4 regions of the Lysinibacillus sp. NPDC093190 genome follow, and region 1 is predicted to be linked to each of the others. Evidence: riboswitches for the same ligand, from Rfam matches in the RefSeq annotation. Region 1 holds a riboswitch; each other region holds the start of a gene.
What was found. A riboswitch is a leader RNA that binds a small molecule or an ion and turns the genes downstream of it on or off. The one in region 1 is predicted to bind S-adenosylmethionine.

Region 1 (2,204 bases):
ATAGCGATACCGGCAATACCCCAAACAGTGATAAAAATAAAAATTCTCCAGAAAGTTAATAGCATAGTGGCGTATAAAAATGATGACCCTGTAATAAAAAGGTCATCATTTTTAATAGCTATTAAATAGCATTATATATGATATTCAATTTCATCAACGAAATCCCACTCGTATGGTGTTTCTTGGTATACGTAGTAGTTCAACCAATTCGAGAATAATAAATGTGTATGGGCACGCCACGTATTTATCGGTTCATTTGCTGGATTATCATGTGGGAAGTAATTTACTGGTACCTCAATATCTAATCCTTTCGCAACATCACGACTATACTCATCAGCTAAAGTTGTCGCATCATATTCAAGATGGCCAGTAATCATAATGTTTTTATTATCCTTTGATTGCACAATGAAAACACCAGCATCTTCTGAATAAGATAGTAATCGTAAATCAGGATGGTTAAGTACTTCATCAATTGATACGGATGTATAACGTGAATGTGGTGCCGTAAATGAATCACTAAAGCCACGTACTAAATCCACCGTTAAATCCGTAATGACATGAGAGTATACACCTGAGCATTTAGCAGGAAGCTCAATTTTACCGATACCGTAATGATGGTATAACGCTGCCTGAGCACCCCAACATATATGTAAGACTGATGTTACGTTTGTTTTGGACCAATCCATAATTTCTGAAATTTCCTGCCAGTAGTTCACTTCTTCAAATGCCATTTTTTCTACTGGTGCACCCGTAATAATCATGCCATCATAGCGACGATGACGAATTTGATTAAACGTCGTATAAAATAATTGCAAATGTGATTTACTAACATTTTTCGATTCATGTGTTGCCGTATTTAAAAATGTAATATTCACCTGTAACGGTGTATTACCTAATAAACGTAGTAATTGCAGCTCTGTTTTTTCTTTTTCCGGCATTAAATTAAAAATTAAGATATTTAATGGACGAATTTGTTGAGTTTTCGCTCTGTCCTCTTCCATAACGAATATTTTTTCCTCACGTAAATGTTCTCCAGCTGGTAAGTTTTTCGGAATATTAATTGGCATCTTGCATTCCCCTCTCTTTAATTTCTCTCTGTTAAAATCATTTAGTGCTTTAGTATCAATGCACGGGCCCTGCGCAAAGTTGATTATGTCAAACGATGAAATTAAAAAATCCCCCTCATTCCATGTGAGATAGAATGAGAAGGATTTTTCCACGTTCACTCTTATCTCTCAAAGGACAAATCCTTTGCTGGAATTAGCACCTTTCTAACTTTTGTTAGAGGTTGCTGAAGCGTCATCGGGCCAAATCCCTCAACTTCTCATGATAAGATTATTTAATTAAAAAGAATTGTAACATGAACAATTAAGAATATCAATAATACATAGAATATTTTGTTATTAATCATGCATGTCATTAGGTAATTTGTTTAACACTAATCTTGAATGTTTACATTATGATTTGATGGTAAACATGCTGTATTTATGTTAACATATACCTTTAGTAACAGAGAGGAACGTGAATAGTTTGATTAAAATTGAATTTCCAAAACCAGATTTAGTGATTCGCCAACGCGAACAAGATTTAAAGCCAGGTGATGTACCAATCACACCGTACCATGGTTTTATTGATTTCCATAAAATCACACGTGAAAACGGTGGTATTTTCTTATTCTACAATGAAGAGAACGAACTATTATTTGTCGGTAAAGCACGTAAAATTCGTCAACGTATTAAAAAGCATTTCGAGGACAATGTATCACCGATGAAAAATCATCGTAATGAAATTTTCAAAATTGAAGTGTATGAAGTGGAAGATCCAATGGAACGTGAAATTTACGAAACATACGCGATCAATTCATTCCGCGCTAAATACAATGTTGATAAAGTTTTTTATTAATATTTAAAGAAAAAAGAATCTGCTTGCCCTCTGTAATGTACATGACGGCTAGCAGATTCTTTTTCAATACTTTCATTCTAAGAAAAAGGCTTTACGTTCTTTAGTAATCCATTCCTCAAGCTCCGTATCATCGCGCTTTAACAGTCGATTGACAAGCACGTCATGCCATATATAATCTTCTAATAAATAGATATGAACAGGATCATTTGTAATAAAAGCCGTTTCTTGATTTGACGGTGAGTGACCATAAATCATTTGCTTGCCATCTATCGATAAAATAAACCAATGAGGTGTAGACGCAT
Region 2 (2,204 bases), on a different contig from region 1:
CGCCTTTACCGATATCGATCAGTGCAACTAATATGCCGTATTTCCATCCAAGTGAAAGTGTTGCATTAGAGGCACCTGCATTGCCATGACCAGTCTTTTTTAAATCTACCCCGGATAAAAACTGAGCAACTTTAGAGCCGTGAATACAGCCAATCAAATAACCAACAAGAAGAAAAATGATAACGGCTTTTATCATAAAAATCCTCCTTTCTAATAAGCTCATCACCATAGCGTGAGGTTGATTTCCATCCCTACTGGGCGCTTTGTTGCTGACGCTTCACTTTCGCACAGATAAAACATTTGTTGCTGACGCTTCACTTTCGCACAGATAAAACATTTGTTGCTGACGCTTCGCTTTCGCGCAGATAAAACATTTGTTGCTGACGCTTCGCTTTCGCGCAGAGCAAAGCTTCCTGGGGGCGTCCAGTCTCCACTCAACTGATATAAAGGCATACATTTTAAAAAAATTGCATCCCTAACTTTTGATAAAAATTATAAATATCTAAAATAGTGTATGCGTTCGTATTACGTAAAAAAGCAGACAGAAGTTTCGGAAAAAATAAAATTTTAGTGTTGACAGAGAAAAAGTCTATGTTTATACTTTGTAACAACGATGGAAATTGAATCTCATACTCTTATCAAGAGCGGCGGAGGGATAGGCCCTATGATGCCCGGCAACCAGTAAGTGACGAACTTGCTAAGGTGCTAATTCCTACAGATTCTTACTTGGATCTGGCAGATAAGGGGAGGAAAACTTGCAACCGCAACCCTCTTCTTAGCTGAAGAGGGTTTTTGTTTTCTACTGAAAAAATCCTCCTCATCTCCGGTACCATCGTAAAAAAATAACCATTTGGAGGTATACAATGACAAAATTTAAACCAGAAACATTGCTGTTACACGGTGGCCAAGAGCCAGACCCGGTAACAGGATCTCGTACAGTACCCGTATATCGCTCAACGGCTTTCGTTTTTAAAGACACTGCTCATGCGCAACGTCTTTTTGCCTTAGAGGAAGCTGGCAATATTTACACACGAATTACAAACCCAACTGTAGATGTTTTTGAAAAACGCGTCGCTTTATTAGAAGGCGGTACAGCAGCAGTAGCACTTTCATCTGGTGCAGCAGCAATCGCGTTTTCCATTTTAAATCTTGCAGGGGCAGGCGATGAAATTGTTGCAGGTAGCTCTTTATACGGAGGTACTTATAATTTATTCGCTAACACACTACCAAACTACGGTATTAAAACGATTTTTGTAGACGAAACAAATCCAGAAAATTTCCGAGCAGCTATTACTGATAAAACAAAAGCTGTGTTCGCTGAAATTTACGGTAACCCAAGTTTAAAGGTATTAGATATTGAAGCGGTAGCAAATATAGCACATGAAAACGGCTTACCATTAATTATTGATAGCACATTTGCTTCACCATATGGCTCTACACCAATTGACTTCGGTGCAGATATCGTTGTTCATTCCGCAACAAAATGGATAGGCGGCCATGGTACAACTTTAGGTGGCGTTGTAGTAGATGCAGGGAAGTTTGATTGGACTCGTGGGCGTTTCCCAGGCTTTACTGAGCCAGATGCTTCTTATCACGGTTTGCGTTATGGTATTGACACAGCAGATGCTGCATTTGCCACAAAACTGCGTGTGCAATTGCTACGCGACTTTGGACCAACATTAAGTGCCGATGCAGCATTTAATTTATTACAAGGTTTAGAAACGCTGCATTTGCGTATTCCTAAACACAATGAAAATGCATTAGCGGTAGCCGAATATTTACGAAACCACCCATCTGTGGAATATGTAAATTACAATGGCTTAGAAGATTTTGCTACGCATGATTTAGCTAAAAAATATTTAAGAAATGGCTTCGGTTCAGTGCTTACATTTGGCATTAAAGGTGGACGTGAAGCAGGGCGTAAATTAATCGATAGTGTGAAATTATTCTCGCACGTAGCAAATGTAGGGGATGCCAAATCGTTAATTATTCATCCAGCATCTACTACACATCAGCAACTATCAGCTGAGGAGCTAATCCAAACTGGCGTAACCGAGTCGCTCATTCGCTTATCCATCGGTTTAGAGGCAGTAGAGGACATTATTGCAGATTTAGAGCAAGCTATTGAACAAGTAACAGCTTCACAACAAAAAGTAGAAGCTTAATAAATAAAACATATTGGCTAATGTTGTAGCGTTTACGTA
Region 3 (2,204 bases), on a different contig from region 1:
TGTAATCACCTCCGTTTGTACTTCGACTGTATTTAAGTAGCTCAGTGCAGCAGCAACATTTTCCTCTGAGCCAACAATTTGTACAACAAGTGTGCCGTACGCGCCATTTTTCGTTTGCGAAATATTACCATGTACAATACTTACTTCTACATCAAACTGTTTCACAAGATGTGAAATGACAGGCTGCTCTGTTTTTTCTCCTACAAAGATTAGCTTAACAAGTTGTCCATTAGGGTAATTTGCTTTAATTTGTGCCACAGTTTCCTGTGTTTCCTTCGTATCTGTAATTTGAGAAACGAATTTTTTCGTAATGGCAGCTTGTGGAGCTTGGAATACTTGTAATACTTCACCACGTTCTACAATTTCTCCAGCTTCCATAACCGCTACACGATGACAAATTTTGCGAATAACGTGCATTTCATGTGTAATTAACACAATCGTTAGACCTAATCGTTCGTTAATATCGACAAGGAGATCCAGGATAGCATCTGTTGTCTCCGGATCGAGTGCGGATGTTGCCTCATCACATAACAATACCTCTGGATTATTAGCAAGCGCACGAGCGATACCTACACGTTGCTTTTGTCCCCCTGATAGTTGTGATGGATATGCTTTAGCGCGCCCTTCTAAGCCAACTAAAGTTATCAATTCTTTCACACGTGTTTCACGTTTTGCCTTTGGAACACCTGCGATTTCTAGTGGAAAAGCGATGTTTTCTTCAACAGTTCTAGACCAAAGTAAATTGAAATGCTGGAAAATCATACTAACCTTTTGTCTAGCATCTCTGAGCTTTTGTCCCTTTATGGATGAAAATTCTTGATTGTTAACCGTTACCGTACCAGATGTAGGCTTTTCTAAACCGTTTAACAAGCGAATCATTGTACTTTTACCAGCGCCACTATAGCCGATAATGCCAAAAATTTCACCTTTATTGATAGAAAGGTTGACGTCTTTGACTGCTGTTAATTCGCCATTCGCGGTTTTGTATTTCTTCGTAATATTTTGCAGCTGAATCATAGCGAATTCTCCTTTTCTTATATCAATTATGCCTCGGCATAATTGCGTCCGGAGGCTTTAGGCCAACAGATGTTTTTTGCGCGAAAGCGTAGTGCTAACGTAGCGTCAGCAGCACGAAGTTGGTCACTCAGTCGTGTGTTGTTGTTGCCGCTACGCTTTCGCACAGATAAATTACCACAGGACGTGGCGTTCTTAGACTGAGTCCCTCTATTTCAGCGGATGTCTTTTGTACAGAAAGCGTAGCGACAGGTACAGGTGCTTGGACACCCGCTGAAAAAAATTAAAAACCCCTTCACTTAAAGACAAGTAGAAGGGGTCACGTAATATACGCTAAACCGTTCTCTCATCTTTCAAAGATAAATCTTTGGGTGATTTGGCACCTTTTCACGATTGTGATGGTTGCCGGGCTTCATAGGGCACTTCCCTCCGCCGCTCTTTATAAGAGTTCGATATATTTAATTGTTTTTTTAATATATTTGTTACTTTACCACGCGAGTAAAGTTCAGTCAATTAATTTTTTAACAATTCGTATAAATACGGTACGGATTGAAAGGCATAAACCTTTTCTGTCACTTCTCCGCCTTCACATACGAGTAAACATGGTACACTTTCGATTTTATGAGCATAAGCTATTTGCTCTATAAAATTAATATTCGCTTTACCGACCTGAAGCTGTGGCAGTAATTGCTCAACAACCGTCATCATTTTCGATGCAACCGCACATGTTCCACACATAGGCGTATATAAATAAAAGGCAGCTTTTTCACCTGACTGGACAACCGCGTCCCACTGCTCTTTTGACCATTCTTCCATCATTTTTCACGCAACCTTACAAAATATATTCATTATGGATTGAGAAGTGTGCACGAAGCAATATCGCTGCTAACACCTTCCTCGGAGTTGTCTCAACTTCCTTATATGTTGGCATCGTACGTAAATGCTCAGCCTCTGGATAATGTCTGTCCATTAATGCTCGTAGTTTATCACCCGATGTATCTGCATCAAAAAACGTATAAAGCTCACAACCCTCGTATGGATCAAGTAGCTCTTCTAATTGATGCACACCAATTGTACCATTCGTACAAAGTATTTTAACATCTTCATTTATAATAGGTTCAATTTGAAGCTTATCCGATCGGCCTTCGACAATTAAGCATTTTCCCTCGACCATCACGCCACCCCCATTT
Region 4 (2,204 bases), on a different contig from region 1:
ACAATTTCACTTTCCGTAACTTTTCCTGTCCCAAATGTATCAACAGCAATAGATACAGGTTGAGCAACACCAATCGCATAAGCTAGTTGTACTTCAGCACGTTCTGCTAAACCTGCTGCTACGATATTTTTTGCCACATAGCGTGCTGCATATGCCGCTGAACGGTCTACCTTAGTTGCGTCCTTACCAGAGAAAGCACCTCCACCATGACGTGCATAGCCACCGTATGTATCAACGATGATTTTACGTCCAGTTAGACCAGCATCCCCTTTTGGACCACCAATTACGAATCGGCCAGTTGGGTTGATGAAATATTTAGTATTTGCATCTAGTAATTCACTTGGAACAACTGGAGCAATAACGAATTCTTTTAAGTCTGCTTGAATTTGCTCAAGTGTAGCTTCTTCGTCATGCTGTGTTGAAATGACAATCGTATCCACGCGCACTGGTACATTGTTTTCATCATATTCAATCGTTACTTGCGTTTTTCCGTCTGGACGTAAATATGCTAGTTCACCAGATTTACGTACTTCCGTTAAACGACGAGCCAATTTATGCGCTAAACTGATTGGTAATGGCATAAGCTCTGGCGTTTCGTTACATGCATAACCGAACATTAAGCCTTGGTCACCTGCACCAATTGCTTCAATGTCAGCATCTGTCATAGAGCCTTCACGCGCCTCTAATGCTTGGTCAACACCTTGAGCAATATCAGGTGATTGCTCACCAATAGCAACAAGTACTGCTAGGTTTTCAGCATCAAAGCCATATTTTCCACGTGTATAACCGATTTCTGCTACAGTATCACGAACGATACCTTTAATATCTACATAAGTAGAAGTAGTAATTTCTCCTGCTACTAAAACTAAGCCTGTTGTTACTGTTGTTTCACACGCTACACGTGCGTTTGGATCTTCTGCTAAAATAGCATCTAAAATGGCATCCGAAATTTGATCACAAATTTTGTCTGGATGTCCTTCTGTTACACTCTCTGATGTAAACAGTCGACGTTTTGTCATTTGGTTTCCTCCTATTACTTTTACAAATAGTATTTGCGAATTAATACGGTACTCATTACCCATGTCAAGTCCGCCCCTAAGGAGTGAACTCTTAAGCCGTTGTTGCTGTCGTTTCACTTTCGCACAATAAAACAGCTGTTGCTCTTAACACGAGGGTTTCGAAAGATCCGTCATTTTAATAAGGAAAGGACTATATACTTACCTTTATATTTGTTTTTAACAATAAAAAAATCCTTTTCTCACGTTTACTTAACATGAGGAAAGGAATAATGACTTCATAACCTTTCACTCTTATCGTTCAAGGGGTTTCCCCTTGCATCAGGTTGGCACCAGCGCATGTCGTGAAATAGTTCATGCAGGTTGCCGGGTTTCACAGGGCCTGACCCTCCACCAGCTCGGGATAAGAGTATCCGTTCAATATCTCATAATACGTAAAAGGTCGAACGTTGTCAAATATTTTTAATGTATTCTTTTAAAGAAAGTATGGGATTTATAATTTGGATTATGCTGTAATTTGAAACAAAATAATCCCTATTCTCCACCTCACATCATGTGTTAACATATGTGTGACCCCTTTACAGCACATTTTGTAGCTACAAAACATGTGGTGGATGAATATGATTGTAGCCTCTTTTCAGTTGACAACAAGCTCCAACTGATAAAAAAACCAGCTAAGACTTCACATCCTGTGCGAACCTCATGTTAGCCAAGAGCTTCCAAACGCAATTTTGCTGTGTCGAAAGTGATTGTGTGATCACTTATTATAAATAGGGTAAAAAGCATTATCAAAACGAATCAATTTACTTTTTGTCGTTTTCTTGAAAAGTAATAAAATCTGAAAAATAATTTCTGAATTAGTATAGATTATTTAAGCAATTGTGTTATACTATTTTTGAAATTAAGAAAATCTCCCTCAAACTCTAGGGAATACTATAAAAAAGGATGGTATTTAATCGATGAATTCAGTAGAAATTGCAAACGAACTGAAGGAATTATTAAGCGGCGGTAACATTAATGTTCAACTTTCAGTACCACAATTAGCTGAAAAGGCTACTTCTCGTGGTGAAGCTATGTTAACAGTAGATGGTGCAGTTCGTGCAGAAACTGGCAAATACACTGGTCGTTCACCTAAAGATAAATATACGGTAGAAGAAGATAGCACAAAAGATAAAATTGACTGGGGCA

Region 2: another riboswitch for S-adenosylmethionine. It lies ahead of ACQKOF_RS21665 (O-acetylhomoserine aminocarboxypropyltransferase/cysteine synthase family protein); the one in region 1 lies ahead of metA (homoserine O-acetyltransferase MetA).
Region 3: another riboswitch for S-adenosylmethionine. It lies ahead of ACQKOF_RS22725 (methionine ABC transporter ATP-binding protein); the one in region 1 lies ahead of metA (homoserine O-acetyltransferase MetA).
Region 4: another riboswitch for S-adenosylmethionine. It lies ahead of metK (methionine adenosyltransferase); the one in region 1 lies ahead of metA (homoserine O-acetyltransferase MetA).

The regions. Positions count from the first base shown of each region.
Region 1 covers NZ_JBNNVG010000004.1:17,317-19,520, reverse strand. Annotated here, with positions in the region: partial or broken gene ACQKOF_RS04770 (hypothetical protein) at 1-59, shown strand, start outside; gene metA (homoserine O-acetyltransferase MetA) at 132-1,067, opposite strand; SAM riboswitch class I at 1,226-1,336, opposite strand; gene ACQKOF_RS04760 (nucleotide excision repair endonuclease) at 1,531-1,902, shown strand; gene ACQKOF_RS04755 (TrmB family transcriptional regulator) at 1,975-2,204, opposite strand, start outside.
Region 2 covers NZ_JBNNVG010000036.1:40,055-42,258, reverse strand. Annotated here, with positions in the region: gene ACQKOF_RS21670 (glycerol-3-phosphate acyltransferase) at 1-196, opposite strand, end outside; SAM riboswitch class I at 633-746, shown strand; gene ACQKOF_RS21665 (O-acetylhomoserine aminocarboxypropyltransferase/cysteine synthase family protein) at 864-2,165, shown strand.
Region 3 covers NZ_JBNNVG010000042.1:2,334-4,537, forward strand. Annotated here, with positions in the region: gene ACQKOF_RS22725 (methionine ABC transporter ATP-binding protein) at 1-1,017, opposite strand, end outside; SAM riboswitch class I at 1,358-1,462, opposite strand; gene ACQKOF_RS22730 (thioredoxin family protein) at 1,528-1,830, opposite strand; gene ACQKOF_RS22735 (hypothetical protein) at 1,847-2,188, opposite strand.
Region 4 covers NZ_JBNNVG010000037.1:18,913-21,116, forward strand. Annotated here, with positions in the region: gene metK (methionine adenosyltransferase) at 1-1,019, opposite strand, end outside; SAM riboswitch class I at 1,308-1,426, opposite strand; gene pckA (phosphoenolpyruvate carboxykinase (ATP)) at 1,976-2,204, shown strand, end outside.